DNA from 2 places in the Clostridioides sp. ES-S-0108-01 genome. Region 1 is predicted to be linked to the other one. Evidence: riboswitches for the same ligand, from Rfam matches in the RefSeq annotation. Region 1 holds a riboswitch; the other holds the start of a gene.

The links. Region 1 has a riboswitch for cobalamin ahead of IR152_RS09950 (ABC transporter substrate-binding protein). Riboswitches for the same ligand answer to the same signal wherever they lie in the genome.
Region 2: another riboswitch for cobalamin. It lies ahead of IR152_RS15515 (energy-coupling factor ABC transporter permease); the one in region 1 lies ahead of IR152_RS09950 (ABC transporter substrate-binding protein).

The regions. Positions count from the first base shown of each region.
Region 1 covers NZ_JADGMN010000009.1:4,051-10,178, reverse strand. The annotation lists gene IR152_RS09960 (ABC transporter ATP-binding protein) at 75-1,271, opposite strand; gene IR152_RS09955 (FecCD family ABC transporter permease) at 1,274-2,299, opposite strand; gene IR152_RS09950 (ABC transporter substrate-binding protein) at 2,371-3,501, opposite strand; cobalamin riboswitch at 3,734-3,916, opposite strand; gene IR152_RS09945 (dihydrodipicolinate synthase family protein) at 3,968-4,861, opposite strand; gene IR152_RS09940 (fumarylacetoacetate hydrolase family protein) at 4,941-5,843, opposite strand; gene IR152_RS09935 (UxaA family hydrolase) at 5,891-6,128, opposite strand, start outside.
Region 2 covers NZ_JADGMN010000019.1:56,377-62,504, reverse strand. The annotation lists gene IR152_RS15525 (AAA family ATPase) at 97-1,026, shown strand; gene IR152_RS15520 (nitric oxide reductase activation-like protein) at 1,040-2,815, shown strand; cobalamin riboswitch at 2,947-3,140, shown strand; gene IR152_RS15515 (energy-coupling factor ABC transporter permease) at 3,324-4,076, shown strand; gene IR152_RS15510 (energy-coupling factor ABC transporter substrate-binding protein) at 4,066-4,350, shown strand; gene cbiQ (cobalt ECF transporter T component CbiQ) at 4,353-5,051, shown strand; gene IR152_RS15500 (energy-coupling factor ABC transporter ATP-binding protein) at 5,044-5,862, shown strand; gene IR152_RS15495 (DUF3553 domain-containing protein) at 6,114-6,128, shown strand, end outside.

The DNA.
Region 1 (6,128 bases):
ATGAAATAAAAAGTTCATTTTTAGACACCCACTTTTTATATTTTATAGTTCACAAGTACATTTTATTTTAAAGGTTATAGTAAATTATTCATATTAATACTATCTACTATTTGGGAAACTTTATCTATATATTCTATATTATTGTACAGATTATTATAATACTTATGACTCTCATCTCTATTTCTAAAAGAATAAACTTTTTTATTTAACTTCAAAGCCTCTTTTATAATATCTATATTCCTTTTGTTTATTTCACCTATATTAAATCCAGTATCTATTATAACCTTAGAATTACTTAGGCTCTTAATGGCCAAATCGAAATTCTCATCACTTATCAACTCAAATGGCTTTTCTGTAAACATCTTTATGCCCATAGTTCTACCAATTTCATAATCAATATCATTTTCATGTATTATTCCAGAGTATAGACCTATACCTTTTTTAGTAAAAACTCTATAAATTGGTGTAGCTTTACCACCACCACCAATTATAAAAACTTCATTTTTAGATTTATTACTAATCTCTACCGCACCTAATAGACTATTGAAATTTTTATCATCCAATTCATAAAGTGAATTTATGATATCTTCATCCACTACATCTTCAGGTTGCCCATAAGCTATGACTTTATTATTCTTTATAAGAGCAACTTTATCACAACTTTTTAATGCTATATCTATTTCATGTAAGGAAAGTATTACTGAAATTGATTTTTCCTTACTTAATTTTTTTAGTATGTTTATAAGCTCTAACCTATGTTTTATATCTAAGTGAGTTGTCGGCTCATCCAATATAATTATTTCTGGCTCTTGAACTAAGGCTCTTGCAACCAATACTTTTTGTTTTTCTCCATCACTTAGTTCATCAAAATATCTTTTTTTTAAGTGTAGTGCATCTACAGATTCTAATGCTTCATCTACCAGTATTAAATCTTTTTTAGATAAACTACCAAAAAATCCTGTATATGGATACCTTCCTATATTAACTATATCTTGTACAGTCATTAAATCACCTAATAATCTATTTGTAAGCACTAAAGCCATTTTTTTCGATAATGCCTTTCTTGATATATGATTTACATCTATGTCATTTAAATATATATCCCCTTTTATTGGCGTTATAAGTTTAGATAAAGACCTCAATATAGTAGTTTTTCCAGCACCATTACTTCCTAAAAGACATAATATTTCTCCATTTTTTACCTCTATATTTATATCACTCACAACTACTTTTTTATTATATCCTACACTTAAATTATTAGTTCTCAACATATCTAAGTCCTATCCTTCCTTTTCATCAATAGCATTACTACAATCGGTGCTCCTAACAAAGATGTTATTGTACTTATTGGTAACTCTACTGGTGACAAAATTACTCTTGATATTAAATCACAAAGGGCTGTAACTATACTTCCTAAAAAGATTACTACTGGTATTAGTACCCTATTATCTGACGTCTTAAATATCAATTTTGAAATTTGAGGCACTGCAAGTCCAATAAATCCTATAGGTCCTGCAAATGCCGATACTATTGCTGCCAATATACTAGATATAAATACTATAAAAACTCTAAAAAATTTTATATTTATACCAATACTTTTTGCATACTCTTCTCCTAATAAAAAAGCATTTAAAGGTTTTATTATGAATATAGTCATCAAAAGACCTAACATACCAACTATTATAAGTATTTCTACCTTTTCCCATGTAAATCCAGAAAAGCTTCCCATAGACCATATAGTAAATTCTTTTAGTTTCTCACTATTTGCAAATGATTGTAATACGTTTGTTATACCACTACACACATATCCAGTCATAATTCCTATTATTAAAAGAGTTGTTATATTCTTTACCTTATTTGCAAATAAAATGACTATAGACATTACAATTAAAGCTCCTACAAATGCTGCTACAAATATACTCATTGAATTTATACTCTCAAATCCCAATGTGTATCCTCCCAAAATCATAAGTGCTACTGACAAAGTAGAACCTGAAGATACACCTAATATATATGGTTCAACTATTGGATTCTTAAAAAATATCTGTAGTAAAATACCAGATACTGCTAAGCATGCTCCACCTACCATAGTTGCAAGTACTCTAGGAATTCTTATATTATATATTATTTTATAATGCTCTGTATTATCCATACCTCTTAATACAACATCTATTATTTCTTTCAGCTCAATTTTTACAGAGCCAAATGCTACACACACTAAAAAAGTAAGTATCATACTTATAATTAGTCCTATAAATACTGTAGTATTCTTTATTCTCATTTTATTGATAAAATCCATTTATATACTCCTCTTAACAACCTATATTAACTAAAATCCATAAAACTCATCTTTTAGTGTCGTCTTCTATATTATTTATCATAATTTATATAATGTTTGATTTTTTCACCTGTAGTACCTGGATGAAACATCTCAATTAAATCTACTATTAATTCATCAGTCTTATCTACTGATTGATAATAATCTGGAGCAAATACCCATAAGTTACCATTTTTTACAACATCTAAATCAGCCAATATAGGTGCGCTAGATTTTATAAAGTCTAAGTTTGGTGTATAATCTGAACTTGATGAGTATACAAATATATCTGCATCTTTTGCAACTTCATGTAATTGTTCAATGCTTACTCGTCCTTCATTTGAATCTATTGAAGCACATGCATTTATTCCACCAGCCATTTTTATCATATTATCTACATATGAATCTTTAGGCGCTATATAAGCATTTCCTTCATATACAGATGCCCATACAACTTTAGGCTTAGCTTTGTTCTTTATTTTTTCACTTACTTCTTCTATCCTTTGTACTGTTTTATCTAGTTCACTAGTAGCTATATCTTCTTTATCATAAAAGGCAGCTATCAAACTTGTCCACTCCATTCTTCCAAATGGATTTTGCTCTTTATATTCATTATCTACAACATAATTAAGCCCTAATTCTTTTAGTTTATCAATAAATTTTGTATCAGCTTCTGATAAACCACTACTCACTATAGTTAAATCAGGATTTAAGTCTACTATTTTTTCATAATCTGGTGCTAAGTTTGAACCAACATAATGTATCTTTCCATCCTTCATTAAATCTTTAATTTCTTTTATAGTCCAATATTGTTCTTCTGTTGTCACTGCTTTTATACTATCTAGTTCTCCTATTGTTCTTAGAGAACAAGCTTGTGTTGTGGATGCTATTAGTACATTATCTACAGGTGTTCTAACTATATTAGAATTTTTATACTTTTTAGGAATTTTAATCTTCTTAGGAATTAAAATTAGTTCTCTATTATCTCCATCAGTCACTTTTTTAATTCCATCTTCTAAATCCTCAACACTAAATCCACTTGCATATTTTAATTCTAACTTTTTACCACTACTAACTTGTGTATTATCTTTATCATTTTTACTGCATCCTATAAGACCTCCAACTAAAAAAACTACCATAACAATTAAAAAAAACTGCTTTAAAACATTTACCTTAAATTTCATCTCTTTCACTCCAATATCTTATTTTTTATGAGTGGCTAAAAAACTTTAATAATATATACTTTTTTAAAATATATCTTATTAAAATTATCTTAAAGTCATCTTTAATAAGTATAACCTTTTAATAAAATAAAAAACTTCTCCTAACTTAGAAAGGAGAAGTCTTATATATCAACTTTACAAAAAATGAATTGATATTTTCATTTTATTATAAATTACAATTTCCACCCTAAATTGAACCTATGTAATACTGGGCAGGTCTCCTGACTCACGGCTTTCCCTCTATCATCCTTCCCAAAATCTCTTACAAATCTCAGTGGATTTTGATTTCGTATCCGTATACAGTAGCGGGGGCTGTAGTGAATTTTCATCACTTTCCCTATTAAACTAATCTAGTACCCTAGTATTATTTAATTTAATTTTTGTTAAGATAATTGTAGTTTATTGTTGGCAACTTTGCAAGGTTGATTTAGCATATATTTAATTCATTCATCAATTTTTTAATCTCACATACTTGATTTTCATTTGGTTTTATAAAAGGAGCAGTCATATAATCACTTACTTTTAATCCTCTAATATTCATAGCTTTTTTCATTGCTGGTATAAATGGGTTTGTTATTGAATAAAAATCCATTGCTTTATTAATATATTTTTGAATTTCTATAACCTTATCCATATCTCTATTATTATAAGCTTCAGCCCATTTAGAACAAACTTCTGGAATTAAATTTGATAGTCCCCCTATACAACCAGCTCCTCCAGACATTAGATTATGTATAAAATTTTCGTCATAACCACTATATATCTTAAACTCTGGGAACTCTGCTTTCATAGTATTTATTAACTCTCTGGTATGTCCCATCAAAGTTACTGTATCCTTATATCCAACTATATTTTTATGCTTTCTCACAAGTCTTAGTGCAAGTTCTGGACTTAAATCATAGCCAGTTCTATCTGGATAATTATATAAATATATTTCTGCTTCTGTATTTTTAGCTATTTCACTATAAAACAATTCAATACTATCATCATCAAGAGAGAAATAATAAGGGCTTATTATCATAACTCCATCTGCTCCACTATTATGTGCATAATTTGAAAGCTCTATAGATTCATCTACACACATACGGCTTGTACCTATAAACACTTTTACTCTCTTATTTACATAACTAGTTACTAAATCTATAAGTTCTTTTTGCATATCCATAGACATATTAAAGAACTCTCCAGTACTTCCCATTATAACTAGTCCATCTACACCTCCATCTATAAGATAGTCGTATACTCTTTTATTTCCTTCTTTATCTAAATTTCCTTCTTCATCAAATATTGTAACAACCGGTGTCAAAAACTCTGCTTTCATAATTTAAACTCCTAAAATTTATTTTAATATGTTCATTAATACATTAGACTCTGTCTTAACATTGATTACATTAAAACATTTACTTAATGTAATTTTTTAAAATTCCAATACTCTCAATCTCACATTCAATTACATCTCCACTACTCATATATCGAGGAGGTGAAAAGCCCATCCCTACTCCAGAAGGTGTTCCAGTAGCTATAATGTCTCCAGCCTCTAAAGTCATACCTTTTGAAAGTTCTGAAACTATGTCTGAAACGTCTGATATGAACAGCTTTGTATTAGAACTTTGTCTTTCTTCACCATTTACTCTACTACATACCTTAAGTTTTATAGGAAAAGGAACTGCACTTTTATGTAAGATACATGGACCTAAAGAAGTAAATGTATCTAATCCCTTTCCTCTAAACCATTGAACGTGCTCTTTTTGCAACTTTCTAGCAGAAATATCATTTATAACAGTGTAACCAAAGATATAATCTTCTACCTCTTCTTTTTTAATATTAACACCTGTTTTACCTATTACTACTCCAAGTTCAACTTCATAGTCTAGTTGTTTATTTATATCAAAATGACCATCTATCTCATCTTCTGGTCCTATTGCTTTCGTTACACGTTTTGTAAAATAAACCGTTTTTTGAGGTTCTTCAAAACTATCATCAAAGTGAGTTTGAGTTTCTTCAAGATGGTCTTTATAGTTCACCCCCACACATAAAATATCATGTATTGGTTTTTCTATAGGAACATGTACAGTACATCTCTCCCTTTTAAAAACATCATAATTGTAAAATGTACCTTCATTTATAATAGTTTTCAACTTAATAACATCTTCTTTAGATATATTTTGAACCAATTCATTTAAATTTTTAAAATTTCTACTAAGATTTAAAGAATTAATGTCTATAATAAATAATTCATCTTTAGAAAAAACTCCAGACCTTTTACACTCATTTTCTCCTTCAGTAAAACTGACAAACTTCATAATCTCACCCTTTATCAAAATTCTATGTATTTAGTTTTTCTTAAATATTATACATAGTTACATACTCTAGCTATTGCCATTTCAGTATATCCAAGAGACTCTGCTTTTGATTGTTTTCCATTTGCTACATCTACAACCATATTTAACAAATCATCTGTTAATTCTTCCATTGTTTGTGGTCCATATATAACTGGGCTAGCATCAAAATCCATATTATCTTCCATATTTGCAAAAGTTATTTTATTCCCAGTTATTTTTATTACTGGAGCTATTGGATTTCCTGAT
Region 2 (6,128 bases), on a different contig from region 1:
CATTAATTTATAAAATCGATTTTAGCTTATATCCTTTTATGCTAAAATGGTGTTAAGAAATGAAACAAATACTATTTATATAAAAGGGGTAAGAATATGGATATAATAGATAATCTAAGGGTACAAGGGGTAGATGAGAAGCTTATTGAAGATGTGCTATATTTTAGACGTTATTATGGTCTAGAAAAAGATTTAGAATACAGAGTAACAAATTCTAAAACTTATTTTTATGGAAAAGAAATTTTGTCTATGTGTATAGCAGCTATTTTAGAAGAAGAAAATATATTGTTATCAGGACCAAAGGCAACAGGAAAAAACTTACTTGCTGATAATTTGGGGGAGATATTTAATAGACCTCAATGGAATACATCATTTCATATAAATACGGACAGTTCAACACTTATAGGTACAGATACTTTTATAGATAATGAAGTTAAGCTTAGAAGGGGTTCAGTCTATGAATGTGCTATAAATGGGGGATTTGGTGTATTTGATGAAATTAATATGGCAAAGAATGATGCTATAGTTGTAGTACATTCAGCTTTAGATTATAGAAGAATAATTGATGTACCTGGATATGAGAGAGTCAATCTACATCCAGCAACAAGATTTATTGGAACTATGAATTATGAATATGCAGGAACAAAAGAGCTTAATGAAGCACTAGTATCTAGATTTATGGTGATAGATATTCCTTCTATAGAAGAAGATAAGTTAATGATGATTTTAAAAAATGAATTTCCAGATGCTGATGAAAAAAAATTAATACACTTTGCAGGCATATTTTTAGATTTACAATTGAAGTCTCAAAATGGTGAGATATCTAGCAAAGCTATTGACTTACGTGGTCTTATGGCATCTCTTAAGACTATAAGAAGAGGATTAAAACCAACTCTTGCAATTAATATGGGACTTACAGGAAAGACTTTCGATATATATGAGAAAGAAATGGTTGGAGATGTAATTAAAACTAGAATACCTAATAAATGGGAGAGTATAGATGTATTTCCAATAAGTCATATTTAATATAGGTGAGATTATGAAATGGATATATGATGATTATGAATTTGAAAACAGAGCAAATAACTTATCTTGGACAATAGCTGGAGATTACAATGAAAGTATAGATATATCAGAAAAAGATTATTCTTCAAAAGAAGTAGGTTTATATTTTGCAATAATTGCAGGTGCTAGAAGAAAATATGTAGATTGGGGCATAGTGAAAAAATACCTTACAAATAGAATACGAAAAGGATATGATAAAGATATTATACTGGGTCTGATTCAAGTTATATTAAATACAATAGTTGAAGAAAAGGCTATTAAAGATAGACCAGGGATAGAAGATATAAGAAAAAATGCTTATAAAGATATTGTTTCACGTTTTACCAAAATACACAATGACAATATTATGGATAAAATTAAATATGCCTTTGTACTTTACAATATGGACAAGCATCCAGCATTAGACAGCCTAACTAGAAGAATAGTTAATGACATAAGAAATATAGATACAAATAAAGATATTATGGAGATTTTAAAGTCCTTAGATGTAATATATTTAACTTACTTTGAGTATATATTAAATGGAGAAGAAAGTAGTTCTACATATGATGAAAGTAATGTAAAAGATGTTGACGTAAATTTTGATACATTTGCTGACTTTATGTATGAAGAACTTTATAGTGATGAAGAAGAAAATATTATTGAAAGTGATATAGACTCTATATCTTCATCTATTCTTATAGAAGGAGTAGGAGATTTTGAGGATTCTCAATCTAGTAATTCAGCAGACAGGGTTATATATGTTGATGAAGAGACTGCAAATAAAATATATTCAAAAATAGAACATTATTATGGGAAAACTTATTTGAGTAAAGGTGAAATTAAAAAGATTGAAACACAAAATTGTAGAAATGTTCATGAAGGGTGTAGAATACACTTTACAGATGGAGTTCTTAGAAGTGAGTGTAATAATGTATTCCAGTTAAAATATGTAACAAGGCAAAAAGAAAATAATTTAGGGAAATTTAGAGAACATGCTAGAATGTATAGACAGCAGATAAAGAGATTAAAAGAAAGTTTAGCTAGAATTTTGATAGAAGAAAATGCTAAAACTAGAGTATACTCTGATTGTGGCACTATATTAGCAAATAGAGCCTGGAGAGTTGGTAGAAGTAATAATAATAAAATATTTTATAAAGATATAGAAAATGAAAAAGGAAAATATGTTATTGATATATTATTAGATGCAAGTGGCTCTCAAAGCAGGAATCAAGGAAATGTAGCAATTCAGGCGTATATAATCGCAAATGCCCTAACAGTAGTTGGTATACCAAATAGAGTTATGGGATTTTCTAGTTTTTTGGATTATACAATATTAAAAAGATTTAAAGATTATGATGATAGTTTAAAAAATAGCGAAAATATATTTGAATACTTTTGTGCTGGTAATAATAGAGACGGTTTGGCTATAAAATCTATATGTAGTGGTCTAATAAATAGAGATGAAGAAAATAAAATTTTGATAGTTCTTAGCGATGGAAGGCCAAATGATGTAAAGATAGGAAAAAATAGTGAGAGAACCTTAAGGGGAGAAAAAGCTTATAGAGGTATAGTTGGTTTGAGAGATACAGCCAATGAGGTAAGAAAGGCTAGAAAACAAAATATATTGGTATTAGGAGTATTTACAGGAAAAGAATCAGAACTTGAGGCTGAAAGATTAATATATGGAAATGATTTTATATATTCTAGAGATATAACTAGATTTTCTGATGTGGTTTCAATGTATTTAAAGAAGATAATTAGAAATTAATCAAAATTATAAAAAATAATTTATATGCATAAAAATATAAAAATAAATAAAATTTGTGAAAAACATAGAAATTTTCACAGAAAAGGTATACAATGATTTATATAGAAATGATTTAAGAATAATTTAAAAATTAAATATATAATATTATAGGTTCTTTAAGTAAGATTAATAGGGAAAAAGGTTAAATTCCTTTACAGTCCCCGCTACTGTGATGCAGACGAAACTTTTGTTAGCCACTATGATGATATATTTTTATATTTCATGGGAAGGAAGAGAAGTAGGATGAAGCTAAGTCAGGAGACCTGCCTAAAATATTAAAGTAATTTCTTCGGGGATGGAGAAAGTTTCTTATAATAATTATGCAGATATATTTATTTTATGTGTTTGTATTTGGATTTTCGGAAATTGGAAGCCTAACCATCGAGTTAGGCTTTTTTATTTTATTAGGTAAATCAGACATATATTATTTATGTTTTAATTATTGGAAAAGGAGAGAGGGGATACTAAAATGAAACAGAATATCAAGTTAGGGGTTATCACTGCACTTATGTTAATCATTTTAACTCCAGTTACGTCAAATGCAATGCATATAATGGAAGGTTATTTACCAGTAAAATGGTCTATAGCATGGGGAGTTATATTTATACCATTTTTCTTAGTAGGACTCAAATCAATAGGTAAAATAGTAAAGCAGGACCCTAAAAAGAAAGTATTATTAGCACTATGTGGAGCATTTGTATTTGTATTATCGGCACTAAAAATACCTTCAGTAACAGGAAGTTGCTCACATCCTACTGGAGTAGGTCTTGGAGCAATAATGTTTGGACCAAGTGTAATGTTTGTTCTTGGAACGATAGTTTTAATATTCCAAGCGTTACTATTAGCACATGGAGGAATAACTACCTTAGGAGCGAACGCTTTTTCAATGGCTATTGTAGGGCCAATTATATCATTCTTAATATTTAAAGCATTAAAGAAAAAAGACGGAAATAATGCAATGCCAGTATTTCTTGCAGCAGCAATAGGAGATTTGGCTACATATACAATAACTTCGATACAGTTGGCACTGGCTTTCCCAGATCCATCAGGTGGAGTGATGGCTTCAGCAATTAAATTCTTAGGAATTTTCTTTATGACTCAAATACCAATAGCAATAGCAGAAGGTATTCTTACTGTAATTGTATATAATTTAGTTACAGAAAATGGAGAAAAAAGTATACTAGAAAATAGTGATAAAGGAGTTAAAGCTAATGAGTGCTAAAACAAAGACGAAAACTAATATATTACTACTTTTATTAGTAGTGGCTCTTATCATATTCCCATTGCTTGTTAACTCAGGTGCTGAATATGGAGGGGCAGATGGTCAAGCTGAAAGTGAAATTACTAAGATAAATCCAGATTATGAGCCATGGTTTAGTAGTCCATATGAGCCACCAAGTGGAGAAATAGAAAGTTTATTATTCTCTGCACAGGCAGCTCTAGGAGCAGGTGTAATAGGGTACATACTAGGTCTTCAAAGAGGAAAGAGAAGTTAATTATGCTTATAATTGATAAATATGCATACACAAATAGATTAAGTAAAGTAAATCCAAATAAAAAAGTAGCCATAGGAGTAATCTTTCTGATTGCTTCTATGGTAATAAAAAATATATTTGTTTTAAGTGGAATTATGATTTTAATGAGTATTCTAGTTGTTTGTGTGGCTGGAATAGATTTAAAGAATTATTTAAAATTACTCAGAATACCAATGTACTTTTTATTTCTTAGTGTAGGAATAACCCTTGTAAATATATCTTTTAATAAGGCAGACTTATTATACAGCTTTGAAATTTTTAGTTTCAATGTAGGAATATCAAAGGCATCTATTGACACGTCCATTCACGTGTTATTTAGGGCTATGTCTTGTTTGACTTGTGTGTACTTTTGTATACTTACAACACCTTTTAATCAGTTAATATTCTTCTTTAGAAAACTGCATTTACCTGATACTTTTGTTGAGCTATCAATGTTAATATATAGGTTTATATTTATATTTCTAGAAGAATTTTCAGAAATATATAAGTCACAAGAGCTAAGATTTGGGTACATAAATTTAAAAACTTCATATAAATCCTTAGGAATTCTTGGAAGTATGCTGTACAAAAGACTTATGACAAGGTATGATGATATGTGTATATCATTAGACATAAAATTGTATGATGGTAAATTTCACATAGTAGGGGATAATGATGTTTAAAATAAATAATTTAACTTATCAATATGAAAAGAATGCCAATGCATTATTAAACATTAATATGGATTTCTCAAAAGGAAATGTTATAGGTATAATAGGTTCAAATGGTTCAGGAAAATCAACATTATTTATGAATTTAATGGGTATATTAAAACCTACATCTGGAGAAATTCTTTTTAAAGAAGAAAAATTAAAATATGATAAGAAAAGTTTGTATAATCTTAGAAAAAATGTGGGTATTGTCTTTCAAGACCCAGAAAAACAAATTTTTTATTCAAAAGTATATGATGATATAGCATTTGCAATGAGAAACATTGGTATGGATGAAAAAACAATTAAAGAGAGAATAAACAAAGCTCTAGTAGCTGTTAATGGAATAGATTTTATAGACAGACCAGTACATTTTCTTAGTTATGGTCAGAAAAAAAGGGTAGCGATAGCATCAGTTATAGCAATGGAAAATGAAATTATATTGCTTGATGAGCCTACAGCTGGCTTAGACCCAGTAAGTACTAGGTCTATTGTAGACATAATAAAGGGATTAAATAAAGATAATATAAAAATAGTAATATCCAGTCATGATATGAACTTAATGTATGAAATATGTGATTACATATATGTATTGGATAAGGGGATTTTGATTGATGAAGGAAAGGCAGAAAATGTATTTATAAATGAAAATAATATAATACAAGCTGGCTTAGAATCCCCATGGTTGGTAAAAGTACATAAAAATATGAATTTACCTTTATTTAAGAAAGAAGAAGATTTGTATAAGTATTGGAAAGAAAGAGAACTTAATACAAACAAATAATTAAGCCCTAAACCTATTTTAAAAAAATAAATTTATATATAATAACCCTTAACCTAGACCCCTTAAAGGTGCCTTATGATTCCCCAAATCATAAGGTTATTTTTTTTGAATAATAAAATAAATTGTATGGAAAAGTGTTATTTAATTGTAATATATTGGAAATAATCTATTAATATAATACATAATTATAATTTGAAGTAATTCATATTTTAGATTAAAATATATTTATGGCTGTTAACAGGAGGAGAAATATGAATTTAGATACA